DNA from 2 places in the Cobetia amphilecti genome. Region 1 is predicted to be linked to the other one. Evidence: riboswitches for the same ligand, from Rfam matches in the RefSeq annotation. Region 1 holds a riboswitch; the other holds the start of a gene.

Region 1 (7,583 bases):
TGGCAGGCGGATGATTGCATCACGAGCGATTCACCGCGTGAGCGTGACGAGATTGCGCCGCCGCTGGCCGAGCCCCCCGCTCGCAGTGCACCGATGGGAATCGCGGTGGTACCGCCAGAGCATCCATTGGCTGCAGACATGGATGTCGTGGTGGCAGTCCACGGCAGCTGGGGCACGGCGCCCTCCGGCAACGCCGCGGGAGACCCGGCCAGCCGCCGTGAGCCTCGCCTGCTGGGCCTCAAGCTGGCGACGCCAGACACTGAAGCACGCCTGGTGCCAGTGCTGACCGGTCTGCAGGACAGCAGCAGCGGTCAGCGCTGGATTCGCCCGCTCGATGTCCTGTTCGGCCCTGATGGCAGCCTGTACTTCACCTCGGATAGCGGCGCGGCTGGCCTCTATCGCCTCACCTTCGATTGATGGCCTGACCTCCAGCAGAACGGGCTTTTGAGAAGCGAGGCCCTGGCCCTTAGTCACGTGCGCTCTCCAAGCCCTCTCTCCAAGCCCTCTGTCCAGGCCCTCTCTCCAAGCCCTCTGTCCAGGCCCTCTGTCCAGGCCCTCTCTCCAAGCCCTCTCTCCAAGCCCTCTCTCCAAGCCCTCTCTCCAAGCCCTCTTCTCCAAACCCTCTCTTCAGGCTCTCTTTCCAGGCTCTCTTTCCAGGAGCTGCTTGGCAGAGGGCCTATGAATAGGGCCTGTGAATAGGGCCTATGTATGAATGCAGCGCTTGCCTGCTACAGATTCTGAAAACCTGCCTTGCATGCCCCGCCTTCGAATTACAGAAATGTAGTCCTGTGCCCTCGCATGCACCCAATGGCCAGCTAGGCATTGTGTGGCCATGGAGCGACACTGGGTCGACGCCAAGCGTTTAATGAACGATGACGCGTTGAGAGAGCGTCTCTCGCTCGTGCATCCAGCCTACGAACTCCTGCGTATGATCCAACGAATACGCCATCGTCGGAGCCTGCCGCCATGAACCAGCAGCCACCCCCAGCATCACGGACGTCCGCCAGCCGGGACTCCCTGCCGAGCATATGCACGCACCTGACGCGCGCTCCCTGGCTGAGCATCGTGATGCCGGTGCATGACGAGGCAGCCGGCATCGTGCAAACCCTGATTGCCCTGAGTCGCCTGCGCGCGGGCGGGGACTGTGAAGTGATCGTGGTGGATGGTGGCTCGACGGATGGCACCCCCTCACTGGCCCGACCGCTGTGTGATGCCGTGCTGAACAGTGAGCCGGGCCGGGCACGCCAGATGAATGCCGGAGCCGCGCGTGCACGCGGAGAATGGCTGCTGTTTCTGCATGCCGATACCGACTTGCCCGACAATGCGCTGGCATTGCTCAAGGAGGCCGTCACGACGCATCGCCGCAGCGACTGGGGCCGCTTCGATGTCAGCATCAAGGGCGAGTCGCCGTGGTTACCGATGATCGCCGCCATGATGAATCTGCGCTCGCGGCTGACCAGCATCAGCACGGGCGACCAGACCCAGTTCGTGCAGCGCTCGACCTTCGAGGCCATCGGCGGCTTTGCCGACATGCCACTGATGGAAGATATCTGGCTGAGTGCCCAGCTCAAGCATCTGACCCCGCCAATGAACCTGACGGCGCGTGTCACGACCAGCGGTCGACGCTGGGAGACCCACGGCGTCTGGCGCACCATCGTCAAGATGTGGGGACTGCGGCTGGCGGCCTGGTGTGGCATCTCCCCTGCACGCCTGGCACGCCTTTACGGCTATCGCGCCGCGGCGCAAGCCTGTGAGCAGCGCGGCATGCCCCATGCGTGACGCGCCGTTGCCTACCTTGCCCACAGCTGATGCCGCGTCAGAGGTGCGCCCGACTCTCATCATCTTCGGTCGCCTGCCCATCGCCGGCCACTGCAAGACACGCCTGATCCCCGCACTCGGCCCCGAGGGCGCAGCTCGACTCTATGCGCGGATGCTGAGCCATATCGTTGACCACGCCTGCGCCGCGCGCCTCGGCAAGGTCGTGGTGATGCTGACGGCCTCTGCCGAGCCGTCGAGCCAGGCACCTGAACAGGCGGCTCTGCGGGTAGCGCTGGAAGCCAGGCTGCGAAGCGTTGTCGATGCCTCTGCCGACCTCACCTTCGAGGCGCAGCCGCAGGGGGAACTCGGTGAGCGAATGTCCCGGGCCATGGCCCGACATCTGCCCGAGGGGCCGGTATTGCTGATGGGCTCCGATCTGCCGGCGCTGGACAGCCAGCGGCTGCGCGAGGCAGCCCATAGACTGCGCACTCACGACGCGGTGCTTCAGCCCACCGACGATGGCGGCTATGGCTTGATCGGCCTCAAGGCGCCCTGCCCGCAAGCCTTCCTGCTACCCCGCTGGAGTCATGCCCATGTCTGCCGGGACACTCTGGAGCTGCTGGCCCGAGCCGGGAGAACGGCCGCTTGCCTGCCGACCAGCTGGGATGTCGATGAGCCGCGTGACCTTGCGCGACTGTCGCGCCACCTGCCGGCGCTCATGGCCGACCTTGCCGCTTGAGGCTCTTTATAAGCCCGCTTGAGACTCTTTATAAGCCCGTCTGAGGCTCTTTACACGTTCGGCATGCCTCCCAAAGTCGTATGCATTTTTGCTCACACTGCCCTTCTTCTGCGCCGCAGGGCTGTTACACTCGCTGCATCGTGACTCATATGTCACAGCTTGACGGGGTGCCGGTAAGACCGGCTGAGATGTCATGCGCAGGCAATGTCCTTGCGTGAATGACGATCCCGCCGAACCTGATCCGGCTAGTACCGGCGTAGGGATCAAGCGCGAAGCGATGCCACTCGATATCGTCACCACTTTCTCACGGTGACTGTCGGCACCTCCCCCGCTTTTCCCCTGCTCCTGTTCCGGTACTGGCCACGCTTGCGCCAGAGACCTGCCGCCCCATCACGGGTCGTCAGCACGCTCACCGAGGGATGCGTCATGCCTAGTTTCAACGACCTGTCCAGTGCCTGCGCCGAGGAATGGCGTGACTATCTCGAGCACGACTTCGTTCGCCAGCTGGGCGAAGGTCGTCTGCCGGAGGAGTCCTTCCGCCATTACCTGCAGCAGGACTACCTGTTCCTGATCCACTTCGCGCGCGCCTGGGCGCTGGCCGCCTACAAGAGCCGCACCCTCGCGGAGCTGCGTCAGGCCACGGCCAGTCTCGACACCATCCTCAATACCGAGCTCGATCTGCATATCGGCTACTGCAGCGAGTGGGGCATCAGCGAGGATGACCTGAGCGAGCTGCCGGAATCCCGCGCCACCCTGGCCTATACCCGTTACGTGCTCGATTGCGGCCAGCGCGGCGACCTGCTCGATCTGCACGTGGCGCTCGCGCCCTGCCTGATCGGCTACGGCGAGATCGCCGAGTGGCTGCTCGATCAGGACACCACCGAGATCGAGAACAATCCATACGCGGACTGGATCGCGATGTACTCCAGCGATGACTTCAAGGAAGCCGTCGAAGCCGAGCGTGAATGGCTGGATGCGCGGCTCTCGGAGGTCTCGGAGCGTCGATTGGGTGAACTGGTCGATGTCTTCCGGGACGCCACGCGACTCGAGATCGACTTCTGGCAGATGGGCCTCGATCGCGCTTGAGTCATCACAGACTGACGTCCCGGCGCTCGCCATGAACCGCTCGGGATGACGCCATCCTCCATGGATGGCACGACCGACAGGCCAACAGAGCCTGGATGCGAGAATGCTCCCCGTGGCAAGCCTGACGCTTCGGGCAACACACTCTCGCATTGAAATCTGAACACGCTTGACGGGGTGCCGGTGGAACCGGCTGAGATCCTGCATGCATGCTTCGCCGCCCTGACGCGCGAGCTTGCCAGCAAGGGGTCCCGTGGAACCTGAACCGGTTAGGACCGGCGTAGGAATCAAGCTGATGGCCAGCCGCTGCGCGCGGCCGCCTCGCTCCCGGGCCACCTGTTGGCAAGGAGTCGGCGACGACCATCCTCTCCCTGCGCACGGTCTTCCCATGATGACGTCAGCCGTGACGTCGCCCTTTGAGGAGACCTGCATGAGCACTGCCCCGACGACACAAGACCCGCAAGCCACCAACGCCGCCGAGTCACCGCTCGCCTCGCAGCCTGATGCTGCCCCCAAGGCACGCGCGCGTGCCGGTCGCAAGGATGGCAGCCGCCATCTCGCCAGCGAAGCACAGGTCGACGCCGCCGCCATCGCACCGCTGAGCGGCTCGCGCAAGATCTATATCGAAGGCTCCCGCCCGGACATCCGCGTGCCCATGCGCGAGATCGGCTGCTCGCCGACCCAGACCTCCAGCGGTCTGGAAGAGAACCCGCCGATCGTCGTCTACGATACCTCCGGCCCCTACACCGATCCGGCGGTCGAGATCGACATCCGCCGGGGCCTGGCGCCGCTGCGCGAGAAGTGGATCGAGGAACGCGGTGATACCGAACAGCTCACTCAGCTGAGCAGTGAATATGGCCGCGTGCGCCAGGCCGACCTGCGCCTGTCGTCACTGCGCTTCGAGCTGGACCACCGCCCGCGTCGTGCCCTGCCGGGCAAGAATGTCACCCAGCTGCACTATGCGCGCCAGGGCATCATCACCCCCGAGATGGAATACATCGCGATTCGCGAGAATCAGCGTCGTATCGCGCTGCGTGAGGAATATCAGGGCAGCGAAGCCGTCGAGAGCATTCTGGGCCACCAGCACCCGGGCCACAGCTTCGGCGCCAACCTGCCCGACGAGATCACCGCCGAATTCGTGCGTGAGGAAGTCGCCCGCGGCCGCGCCATCATTCCCGCCAACATCAATCACCCGGAAAGCGAGCCGATGATCATCGGCCGCAACTTCCTGGTGAAGGTCAACGGCAACCTGGGCAACTCGGCGGTCACCTCCTCCATCGAGGAAGAGGTCGACAAGATGACCTGGGCGATCCGCTGGGGTTCCGACACCGTGATGGATCTCTCGACCGGCGCCAACATCCACGAGACCCGTGAATGGATTCTGCGCAACTCTCCCGTGCCCATCGGCACGGTGCCGATCTATCAGGCGCTGGAGAAGGTCGATGGCGTGGCCGAGAACCTCGATTGGGAGATCTTCCGCGACACGCTGATCGAGCAGGCCGAGCAAGGCGTTGACTACTTCACCATCCACGCCGGCGTCCTGCTGCGCTATGTGCCGCTGACCGCCAGCCGCGTGACCGGCATCGTCTCGCGCGGCGGCTCGATCATGGCCAAGTGGTGTCTGGCGCATCACGAGGAAAGCTTCCTCTATCGCCACTTCGAGGACATCTGCGAGATCTGCAAGGCCTACGACATCAGCCTGTCACTGGGCGATGGCCTGCGCCCGGGCTCGGTGGCCGATGCCAATGACGCCGCCCAGTTCGGTGAGCTCGAGACACTCGGCGAGCTGACGAAGATCGCCTGGCAGCACGATGTCCAGGTCATGATCGAGGGCCCGGGTCACGTGCCGATGCACCTGATCAAGGAGAACATGGACAAGCAGCTCAGCGAGTGTGACGAGGCGCCCTTCTACACCCTCGGCCCGCTGACCACCGACATCGCCCCGGGCTACGATCACATCACCTCCGGCATCGGCGCCGCGATGATCGGCTGGTTCGGCTGCGCCATGCTCTGCTACGTGACCCCCAAGGAGCACCTGGGCCTGCCCAACAAGGACGACGTCAAGACCGGCATCATCACCTACAAGATCGCCGCGCATGCCGCCGATCTGGCCAAGGGCCACCCGGGCGCGCAACGCCGTGACAATGCGCTCTCCAAGGCGCGCTTCGAGTTCCGCTGGGAAGACCAGTTCAATCTGGGCCTGGACCCGGACACCGCGCGCAGCTTCCACGACGAGACGCTGCCCAAGGACTCGGCCAAGGTCGCCCACTTCTGCTCCATGTGCGGGCCGAAGTTCTGCTCGATGAAGATCACCCAGGAAGTGCGTGATTACGCCAATGAGCACGGTCTGACCGGCGATGCCGACAGCGTGATGGCCGGCATGCAGGAGCAGGCCGACAAGTTCAAGCGTGAAGGCAGCCAGCTCTATCAGGAGGTGTAGGCAAGCGCCTGACACACAGGAAGGCTGACTTTCCGAGCGACACGAAAAACGCCCCGACCAGTGATGGTCGGGGCGTTTTCGTCACATCCTGCCAGGGGCCCATGACATCTCATGAGCGTGACAGAAGGCTCACGTGCGGCTGGTGACTTCCAGCAGGTGATAACCGAACTGGGTCTTCACCGGGCCCTGAACCGTGTTGATCGGGGCGCTGAACACGACTTCGTCGAATTCCTTGACCATCATGCCCGGGCCGAAGGCGCCCAGGTCGCCGCCACTGCGGCCGGACGGGCAGGAGGAGTGCTCGCGAGCGGCATCAGCGAAATCGCGGCCGTTCTCGATTTCGGTCTTGAGAGCTGCACACTGTTCTTCGCTGGAAACGAGAATATGACGCGCTGTGGCCTGTGCCATGTCTATCACCTGTCACTGATCGAATAAATGCCGTCGGCAATCACCGGCGGCGTGGCAGGTCATTGTGGCCCAAGGCAGCGCTCGCCGCTAGCGTCGCGCGCCTCCCCACCTGCTCAGCGATGCTCCAGACACGCGAACGCCCACCCGGAAGACCGGATGGGCGTTGGGGACGCTCGCCTGAGAGCGTCGGCAGCAGTCGCTTACTTGGCGACTTTCTGCATGGCCTCGGAGGCGGACTTGGCGTTGCTTTCTGCCAGTTCCTGACCTTTCTTGGCGTATTCCTGGTTCAGCTCGACCACTTTCTGGGTGTCGTTCTGCAGCTTCTCGCCCAGAGTCTTGACGGTTTCCTGCTGCTCCTTGACGAAGTTCTTCAGACCTTCGCTGTCCTTGATCTCGAGCATGGAACGCGCCTGGGTCAGGGAAGCATCAGCATAGGACTTGGTCAGTTCCATCTGTGCGCCGATCAGCTTCTCGCTGTAATCGATGCTCAGAGCGCTGAACGCACGCAGCGGAGACAGGAACATATCGTCGAACTGCTGAGCGGACTTCTCGAAGTTGGCATTGAACATGTAGGCACCCTCCAGGGTATTGGCATCACGCTGAAATGAACCGGAGCGTTGCTCCGTTCGGTTATCAGGACTGAACCGGGCTGGTGCACCGTAGTGACCGAGCCATCATTATCAAGCCGTCACTATCAAGCCGTCGCGGTCAGATAGTGCTATCGACCAGGTTCCATCCTCGCTGCAACGCAGCATAAGACAGTCTTTGTTGCACTGCAACATCAAAAACATCGCAACGACTGATCTGTACGCCCTTGCTGATGCAGTTGCTTGATTACACTGGAGAAAAACAATCAGAAGCCGAAAAGAAAATTGACGCCTTGGGGCCCGTCATGCCACACACCACGCCCCTGGAACGCCAGACTGGGCCAAAGTGCTGGGCCAAAGTGCTGGGCCATAGGGCTGGGAGGATTGAGGGCTAGGACAGAGGGCTGGAACAGAAGCCTGAAGCTGAAAGGCTGAACTTGAGGAGAGCGCCGTGCTGCTGCCTCACTGGCATGAGGCGTCGCGACAGCGTTTGCAGAGCAGACGCCCGCCCAGCGCGCGTGCCTGATCTGCCTGGCGACAGAAGTCGACACTCTGGGTGGAAAGCCAT
Region 2 (7,583 bases), 1.6 Mb from region 1:
CACCATGGTGATGGCGCTGGGCCCCGACTTTGCCACCTCGCTGGGCATTCCGCTGGATCACCTTGGCTATATCGTCGGCAGTTATCCGCTGGCCGCCGCGGTGGGCACTCTGCTGTGGACGCGACACGCCGATCGCTTCGATCGGCGCTGGGCGGTGTTGGGCTTCCTGTTCGGCGCGGCGCTCTGTCACCTGATCGCCAGCTTTGCCACCGACTTCGAGACCTTGCTGGCGGCGCGCATGCTGGGCGGCCTGTTCGGCGGGCCGGCGGCGGCGACGGCGCTGGCCATCGTGATCGACGTGGTGCCGGGAGTACGTCGGGGGCGTGCCATGGGCCTGGTGATGGGTGCCTTCTCGGTGGCCTCGGTGCTGGGGCTGCCGTTTGCGCTGTGGCTGTCGCAGGGCTTCGGCTGGCAGGCGCCATTTCGCGCCGTGGCACTGTTGGCGCTGCTGGTATGCGGGCTGCTGGCCTGGATACTGCCGCCTATCCGCGGCCATCTCGATAACCCCGAGACACGTCAGCGCAGCCGCAAGGGCACCACGATCCTGAAGATCCTGGCCCAGCCCGACCATCGGCTGGGGTTGGCGCTGATCGCCACGGCGATGTTCAGCAACTTCCTGGTGATTCCCAACCTGGCAAGCTATCTGCTGTTCAATCTGGGCCTGCCGCGTGAGGATCTCGGTGGGCTCTACATGATCGGTGGCGGCCTGTCGCTGGTCGGCATGCAACTCACGGGGCGGCTGTGTGATCGCTATGGCTGTGTCTGGCCGGGCACCATCACCTGCCTGATGACGGCGCTGGTCGGCTGGGCCTTCCTGCTGCATTCGCCGGGACCGTCGCTGATCTGGATCGGCTTCGGCGCCTACATGCTGTTCTCGTCGGCGCGGCGTGTGACCCAGAATACGCTCAACAGCTTCATTCCCGCCGACCACGAGCGAGCGGCCTTCACCAGCACCCAGAGTGCCGTGCAGCATCTGAGTTCCGCCGCCGGCAGCTATGTGGGCGCCGGACTGCTGGTCAGCACCCCGAGCGGCGCGTTAGAGGGCATGCCGCTGCTGGTCGCGGTGCTGATGATCGCGCTGGTGATTCAGCCGCTGCAGATCCTGTGGCTGTCGCGTCGCCTGGCACGCCGCTAGCGCTTGTCGAATAGGCACAAGACGGCGAGAGCGAGCCGGTCCTGAACCCAAAACGCCCTGTCGGAATCTCCGACAGGGCGTTTTGCATGGGGCGCGCTCAAGCGCTCAACGCCTCAGGGCGTGTTGACGTCGACGGCCAGGTGGCTCAGCGACTGGCGCTTCTTGATCATGCCGCGCTCGAACAGGAAGTCCTCGAAGTCACGGTAGCGGCCGGCATCCAGCGCGGCAGGACGCAGCGCGAAGCGCGGTAGGGTGGCGTACCAGGCTTCCTTGTTGAGCTCGGTATCCAGTGCCGGGTCGGAGTCGCGGAACATCTCCCAGCCCTGGTCCGGATGGTTGATGATCCAGGCGGTGGCTTCGCCGACGGCGGCGAGGAAGCCGGCGTACTGGGCCTGCTTGCGCTCGTAGCTGTCGCTGTTGGCGACGAAGATCAGCTCGTCATAGGTCGGCACGCCTTCTTCCTCGATGTAGAAGGCGCGGCCCTTGACGCCTTCCTGGGCCATCTGGGCCAGCTCGAAGTTGCGGAAGGCGCCGGTGACGGCATCGACCTTGCGCGTCAGCAGTGACGGCGTCAGCGAGAAGTTGACGTTGGTCAGCGTGATGTCATCCAGCGTCAGGCCGCTGTGCTGCAGCATGGTGGAGAGCAGCACTTCCTCGACGCCGCCTACCGAGTAGCCGACCCGCTTGCCCTTGAGGTCGGCGATCGACTGGATGTCGCTGTCGGCGCGCACCACCACCACATTCAGCGGCGTGGCGACCAGGGTGCCGATACGCACCAGCGGCAGGCCCTGATCGATCTGCAGGTGCAGCTGCGGCTGATAGCTGATGGCGATGTCGACGCGCTCGGCGGCGGCCAGCTTGGGCGGCACGCTCGGGTCGGCGGGGGCGATCAGCTCGACATCAAGACCGTGCTTCTTGAACAGGCCCAGCTCCTGCGCCAGCACCAGCGGGGCGTGGCCGGGGTTGGTGTACCAGTCGAGCATGACCTTGAACTGCGTCAATGGCTGCTCGGCGGTGGCAGCGTCCTTGGTAGCGTCATTGGCAACGCCCTTCGAGTCAGCATCAGCGCTCTGTTCGTCGCTGGCGGCTGGTTCAGCGCCGTTCTTGGCCTGCTCGGCGGCGCCGGCGGTCGCTTCCACGGCTTCCTGGCTTGCCACCGGCGCCGAGGCGGTCGAGTCACCGTTCACTCCGACCTCGGCCTGCTGAGCGACGATTTCCGGCGCTGACTGGGTGCTGGTGGCGGGTTCTGCCTCGGCGGCGTGGGCCGACATGGCGGTGGCTGGCAGGCTGCTCAGGCACAGCGTGGTCAGCAGGGTGGCGAAGGCGGTGGACAGCAGCGAGGCACGCGGTGAACGTGTCGGCTGCGCTTTGCGCCGTGGCGCCGATGACGAAAGAGACATGGCGGAGTTCCTTGTGATCACAGGGTAGTGGTGCTGCCGTTCGTGGGCGGCAGTCGTCAGGCTCATGCAATTTGTGTCGAGCGTCGTTGCGTCTTTCGGTTACGCGATCTTGCGGTCTTGCGGTAGTTGCTCGAAGCCCAGGCGTGTCAGCTCAGACGTGTCAGCCGGTCGCGGTGCCAGGGCATCAGGGCGCGCAGCAGCGCATCCAGCGAGAAATAGAGCAGCAGGGAGAAGGCGACCAGCACCAGCAGGGCGGCGAACATCAGGTCGATCTCCATGCGCGCGTTGGCGTTGAGCATCAGATAGCCCAGCCCCTGACTGGCACCGGCCCATTCCCCGATGACGGCGCCGATGGGGGCGGCGGTCGCGGCCATTCGAATGCCGGAGGCCAGTGCCGGCAGCGCGGCGGGCAGCTGGATGTGGATCAGTCGGCGCCATGGGCTGGCACCCAGGGTATGGGCAAGATCCAGCCAGCCCTGCTGGGTCTGGCGCAGGCCGTCGTAGCCGGTGGAGGCGACCGGGAAGTAGATGATCAGTGTCGCCATCACCACCTTGGACAGCATGTCATAGCCGAGCCACAGCACCAGCAGCGGCGCGATCGCGAACAGCGGTATCACCTGGCTGATCAGCAGCATCGGCAGCAGCGTGCGGCGCAGGCGGGGAATGAAGGCCAGCGCCAGCGCGGTGGCAAGGCCGAGCAGAATGCCCAGCACCAGCCCGGCCAGTATCTCGCTGATGGTGACGCCAGCGTGATGGGCCAGCAGCGGCGCCTTCTCGATCAAGACCTCGAGCACGGCCTGCGGCGTGGGCAGAATGTAGGGCGGTACGGCGGTGACGGCAATGATCAGCTGCCACAGCCCCAGCAGGAGCAGCGCGCTTATGACGAGGTGACGCATGGCGTGCAGACGTTTCATGCGGCCTCCTCGCTATCACGCAGGCGGGCGATCAGTTGTGCCTGCGCCGGTGGCAGGGCCGGGTCATCCAGTGGCACCGGGCGTGCGGCGCCAAGCCCCGGCAGGCGTTCCAGCTCGGCGCCGTGGCCCGGGAGGCTCGACGGGCGCAGCACCAGCAGCTGATCGGCGAGGCGCAATGCCTCCAGCGGGTCATGGGTCACCATCAGGACGGTGCGGCCCTTGAGCAGGCGGCTGGCCAGATCATGCAGCTCCAGACGGGTGATGGCATCCACCGCCGAGAACGGCTCGTCCATCATCACGACCGGCGCCTGCTGGTAGAGTGTGCGGGCGAGGGCGACGCGCTGGCGCTGACCGCCCGAGAGGGCGTCCGGCCAGGCCTGCTCACGGCCCTCAAGCCCGACCGCGGCCAGCAGTTCATGAGCAAGCTTGCGATTGCGCGGCCGCCGGCGCAGGTCATCGCCCAGCCACAGGTTGTCGATGACGCGCCGCCACGGCAGCAGCAGGTCCTGCTGCGCCATCCAGGCCACGCGGTCGGTCAGCGGCTGACCGTCATCGGTGGCGAGGTCGAGCTGGTGGAGGTCTGACATCTCAAGGCCGGCCAGCAGGCGCAGCAGCGAACTCTTGCCGCAGCCGGAGCGCCCCAGCAGTGCCGTCCAGCTACCGGCTTCCAGACGCGCGGAAATATCGCGGAACAGCGTGTGGCCGGCGTAATCGATTCGTGCGTTGTTGAGGGTGAGTCCCAGCGACACAGGCAATTCCGTGGTCAGGCGGCGTGCCGGCAGGAGGAAGCAGGTGACGCGCCGTGCAGGGCACGCGTCGGGGATTCCCTCCGCCGGTATCAACCGGATCAGGTTCCAGGGGTTGTCGCGCGACGTATCGCTGCGGCTCTCAGCCCATCCTCGGGCACCCCCATCCAGGTCGACAGTGTAACGTCACTCTCTTGCCGGTGTCTTGTCCGACGCGGGTCAGGGGGCGGGTCCGGTGGGCAGGGCAGAGGTGGCGTGCGAAACGGACTATGCCGATGTGCCACGCCTTGGGTATGCTGAGCATTACTGTAACAAGACGTGTAGCCCAAGGAGATCATCATGCCCGACACACCGGATCTCTCGACCTGTTCCAGTTATCCCGTTCCCCCACGGCGGCCGAGCACGGCTGAGGCCGTGGGCGAGCCGCGTCCCGTGCCCAGGGGCTGGCCCGAGGAGTCACTGACCCGCCGGCTCTCGACCTATCTGGGTCAACCGCTCGAGCCGCTGGCGCTCGCCTGGCCGGATAGCGCCAACTGGCTATGGCGCCAGCGTGGCGGCACGCCCGGCCTCATCAAGCTGGCGCGCACCGGCCCAGACCATGACCCCTTCTGGCGCGCCATGCGCGGGGTCTTCGGCGCCGATCGCTGGGCGACGCCGGAGGGCCTGACGCGACTAGCGGGCGCCTTGCCCGCGCGTCTGCCGATTCCGCCACTGCCCCTGACCTTTCTGGGGCGTCTCGATGGCGCGCCCATCTGGCACCTGCCGTGGTCCAGCGGGCAGCCGAGCGATCTCAGCATCACCTTCTGTGAGCTGCTGGGCGACCAGCTTGGTCGCCTGCATCAGGACACGGTGTCCGGCTTCGGCCAGCCGCTGGCGCAGCCGATGCCGCTATTGCACTGGAATACCCGCGTCACGCGCTTTCTTGCCCATCACCCGCGTCGCGCGGAGCTTGGCACGCTGCTCAAGCGCACCTTCCCGGCACCGACTCGCGCGGTGTGGTGTCTGCCGGACATGCGCGCCGATCAATACCTGTGCGCCGCCACAGGCTGGGTATGGAGCGATTGGGAAGCGCTGGTGTGGGCGCCGATCGAGTTCGACTGGGCGCTGGTGGAGTTGCTGCTGGAAACGCCGGAGCAGCGTCAGGCCTTCATGAAGGGCTATTCGCGCCATGGGCGCATGATCGATCTCGACGGCCAGCGCGAGCTGTGCCGTGCGCTGTTGTGGGCGATGGAGGCCTTCGGTCCGCGGCCCTATGCTGAGCTTGCGGCAGCCCCAGCCTGGGTCTCGCCGCGTAGCCTGGCGTGAAATCCGCGTGCTGCACGCTGCAAGTACATGAAAGGTGTGAAATTTCTCTGCAGCCCCATCGCTGACATGGAATACTGTGGGTGAGTCGTCATGGACGTCACTCGAGATCTGATGTAGGGCTTGGCGGGGGAGCACTCGTGGTAGAGAACCTGAATTATTATTTCTTGCTGGCAGGCACGCTGATCGCCTTGAGCGTGTTGGCCAGCCGCGTCTCGGCGCGTCTTGGCATGCCGCTGCTACTGCTGTTCCTCGGCCTTGGCATGCTGGCGGGTGAAGATGGCGTACTGGGCATCCAGTTCGACGACGCCTCATCCGCTTACATGATCGGTAACCTGGCGCTGGCGCTCATCCTGCTCGATGGCGGCCTGCGCACGCGGCTGTCCACGTTTCGTGCCGGCCTGAAACCGGCACTGGTGCTGGCCACCGTCGGGGTCTTCATGACCAGCGGTCTGGTGGGCCTTCTGGCCATGTGGCTGTTTGATCTCACCCTGATCGAAGGCCTGCTGGTCGGAGCCATCGTCGGCTCCACCGATGCCGCGGCGGTCTTCTCGCTGCTGGGCGGCCAGGGCGTTCACCTCAATGAGCGTGTCGGTGCGACGCTGGAAATCGAGTCCGGCACCAACGACCCGATGGCGATCTTCCTGACCATCACGCTGGCCGAGATCCTGACCGGTCAGCTCTCCGGCGTCGCGTCGGGCATCATGAGCTTCCTGCTGCAGTTCGGTGTCGGCGCCGCCATGGGCATCGCCGGCGGCTGGCTGATCGCCCGTCTGATGCGCTATCTGGACCTCGCGCCCGGCCTCTACTCGCTGCTGGCGCTGGCGCTGGGCCTGAGTCTGTTCGCCACCACCAACGAGATGGGCGGCAGTGGTTTCCTTGCCATCTATCTGTGCGGCCTGATGATCGGCAATCACCCCGGCCGGCATCTGGAGCACATCCTACCGGTGCATGATGGCCTGGCGCATCTCTCGCAGATCGTGCTGTTCCTGATGCTGGGCCTTCTGGTCTCGCCCTCGACCATGCTGCAGTTCGCGCTGCCGGCCGCCATCCTCAGCGTGGCGCTGATTCTGGTGGTGCGCCCGCTGGCGGTCATCCTGTGTCTCAAGCCGTTCTTCCGCTTCCGCTGGCGCGAGCTGTGGTTCATCAGCTGGGTCGGGTTGCGAGGGGCGGTGCCGATCGTGCTGGCGATCTTCCCGGTGATCACCGGGGTCGAGAATGCCGGTCTCTACTTCAATGTCGCCTTCTTCGTGGTCATCATCTCGCTGCTGGTGCAGGGCTCGTCGCTGGCGCCGATGGCGCGCAAGCTGCGGGTGGTGGTGCCGCCGGGCGCACAGCCCAGTCGCCGCAACCTGCTCGGCATCATGCCGGTCAATGACTACGAGATGCTGGTCTATCGCGTCGACAACACGGCGCTGGAAGGCGTGGCGCTGCGCATGCTGCGCTTCCCGTCGGGGGCCAAGGTCGGGGCGCTGTTCCGCAACAAGGTGCTGATCCACCCCAAGGGCAGCACCTGCCTGCATCAGCAGGATGTGCTGTGCGTGGTGGGGCGCTCCTGTGATGTGCCGAGCCTCAACCGCATGTTCAATGGCGAGAGTCTGCAGCACGAGCAACGCGCCTTCTTCGGGACCTTCACGCTGGAAGGCGATGCCAACATGCAGGATATCGCCGATGTCTACGGCTTGACGCTCTCCCAGGGCGAGCACCACCTGACCATCGCCGAATTCATCACCCGGCGAGTCGGCGGGGTGCCGGTGGTCGGCGACGATGTCGACTGGCATGGTATCCACTGGGTGGTGAACGAGGTGGAAGGCAATCGCATCACCAAGGTCGGCCTGCGACTGCACTGAGTCTGAGTCCGTTTCTGGGCCTGAATCTGTGTCAGGGCCTGAGCCTGCGCCTGCGCTTCACACGATACGACGCCCCCATTGCACTGCGTGTAATGGGGGCGTCGTGTTTGGACTCATCAATATCGTATTCTGTTGATGTCAGGCCAATTTGTCCGTGACAGCGCCTGGCCACCGATTGTGGCCAGCGACAAGGAGGTGACTACATGGCCAGCCCACATCCTCATCTCGCGGGCTTT

The links. Region 1 has a riboswitch for thiamine pyrophosphate ahead of thiC (phosphomethylpyrimidine synthase ThiC). Riboswitches for the same ligand answer to the same signal wherever they lie in the genome.
Region 2: linked by a shared signal. The riboswitch ahead of R1T44_RS07840 (ABC transporter ATP-binding protein) and the one ahead of thiC (phosphomethylpyrimidine synthase ThiC) in region 1 are both predicted to bind thiamine pyrophosphate.

What each region holds. Positions count from the first base shown of each region.
Region 1 covers NZ_CP136695.1:3,453,170-3,460,752, forward strand. The annotation lists gene R1T44_RS14740 (PQQ-dependent sugar dehydrogenase) at 1-417, shown strand, start outside; gene R1T44_RS14745 (TIGR04283 family arsenosugar biosynthesis glycosyltransferase) at 1,069-1,779, shown strand; gene R1T44_RS14750 (TIGR04282 family arsenosugar biosynthesis glycosyltransferase) at 1,772-2,497, shown strand; TPP riboswitch at 2,651-2,777, shown strand; gene tenA (thiaminase II) at 2,924-3,583, shown strand; TPP riboswitch at 3,744-3,884, shown strand; gene thiC (phosphomethylpyrimidine synthase ThiC) at 4,011-6,020, shown strand; gene R1T44_RS14765 (peptidylprolyl isomerase) at 6,150-6,428, opposite strand; gene R1T44_RS14770 (phasin family protein) at 6,629-6,997, opposite strand; gene R1T44_RS14775 (nuclease-related domain-containing protein) at 7,478-7,583, opposite strand, start outside.
Region 2 covers NZ_CP136695.1:1,817,386-1,824,968, forward strand. The annotation lists gene R1T44_RS07825 (MFS transporter) at 1-1,135, shown strand, start outside; gene R1T44_RS07830 (ABC transporter substrate-binding protein) at 1,249-2,535, opposite strand; gene R1T44_RS07835 (ABC transporter permease) at 2,682-3,449, opposite strand; gene R1T44_RS07840 (ABC transporter ATP-binding protein) at 3,446-4,198, opposite strand; TPP riboswitch at 4,257-4,370, opposite strand; gene R1T44_RS07845 (phosphotransferase family protein) at 4,535-5,500, shown strand; gene R1T44_RS07850 (potassium/proton antiporter) at 5,638-7,347, shown strand; gene R1T44_RS07855 (GGDEF domain-containing protein) at 7,551-7,583, shown strand, end outside.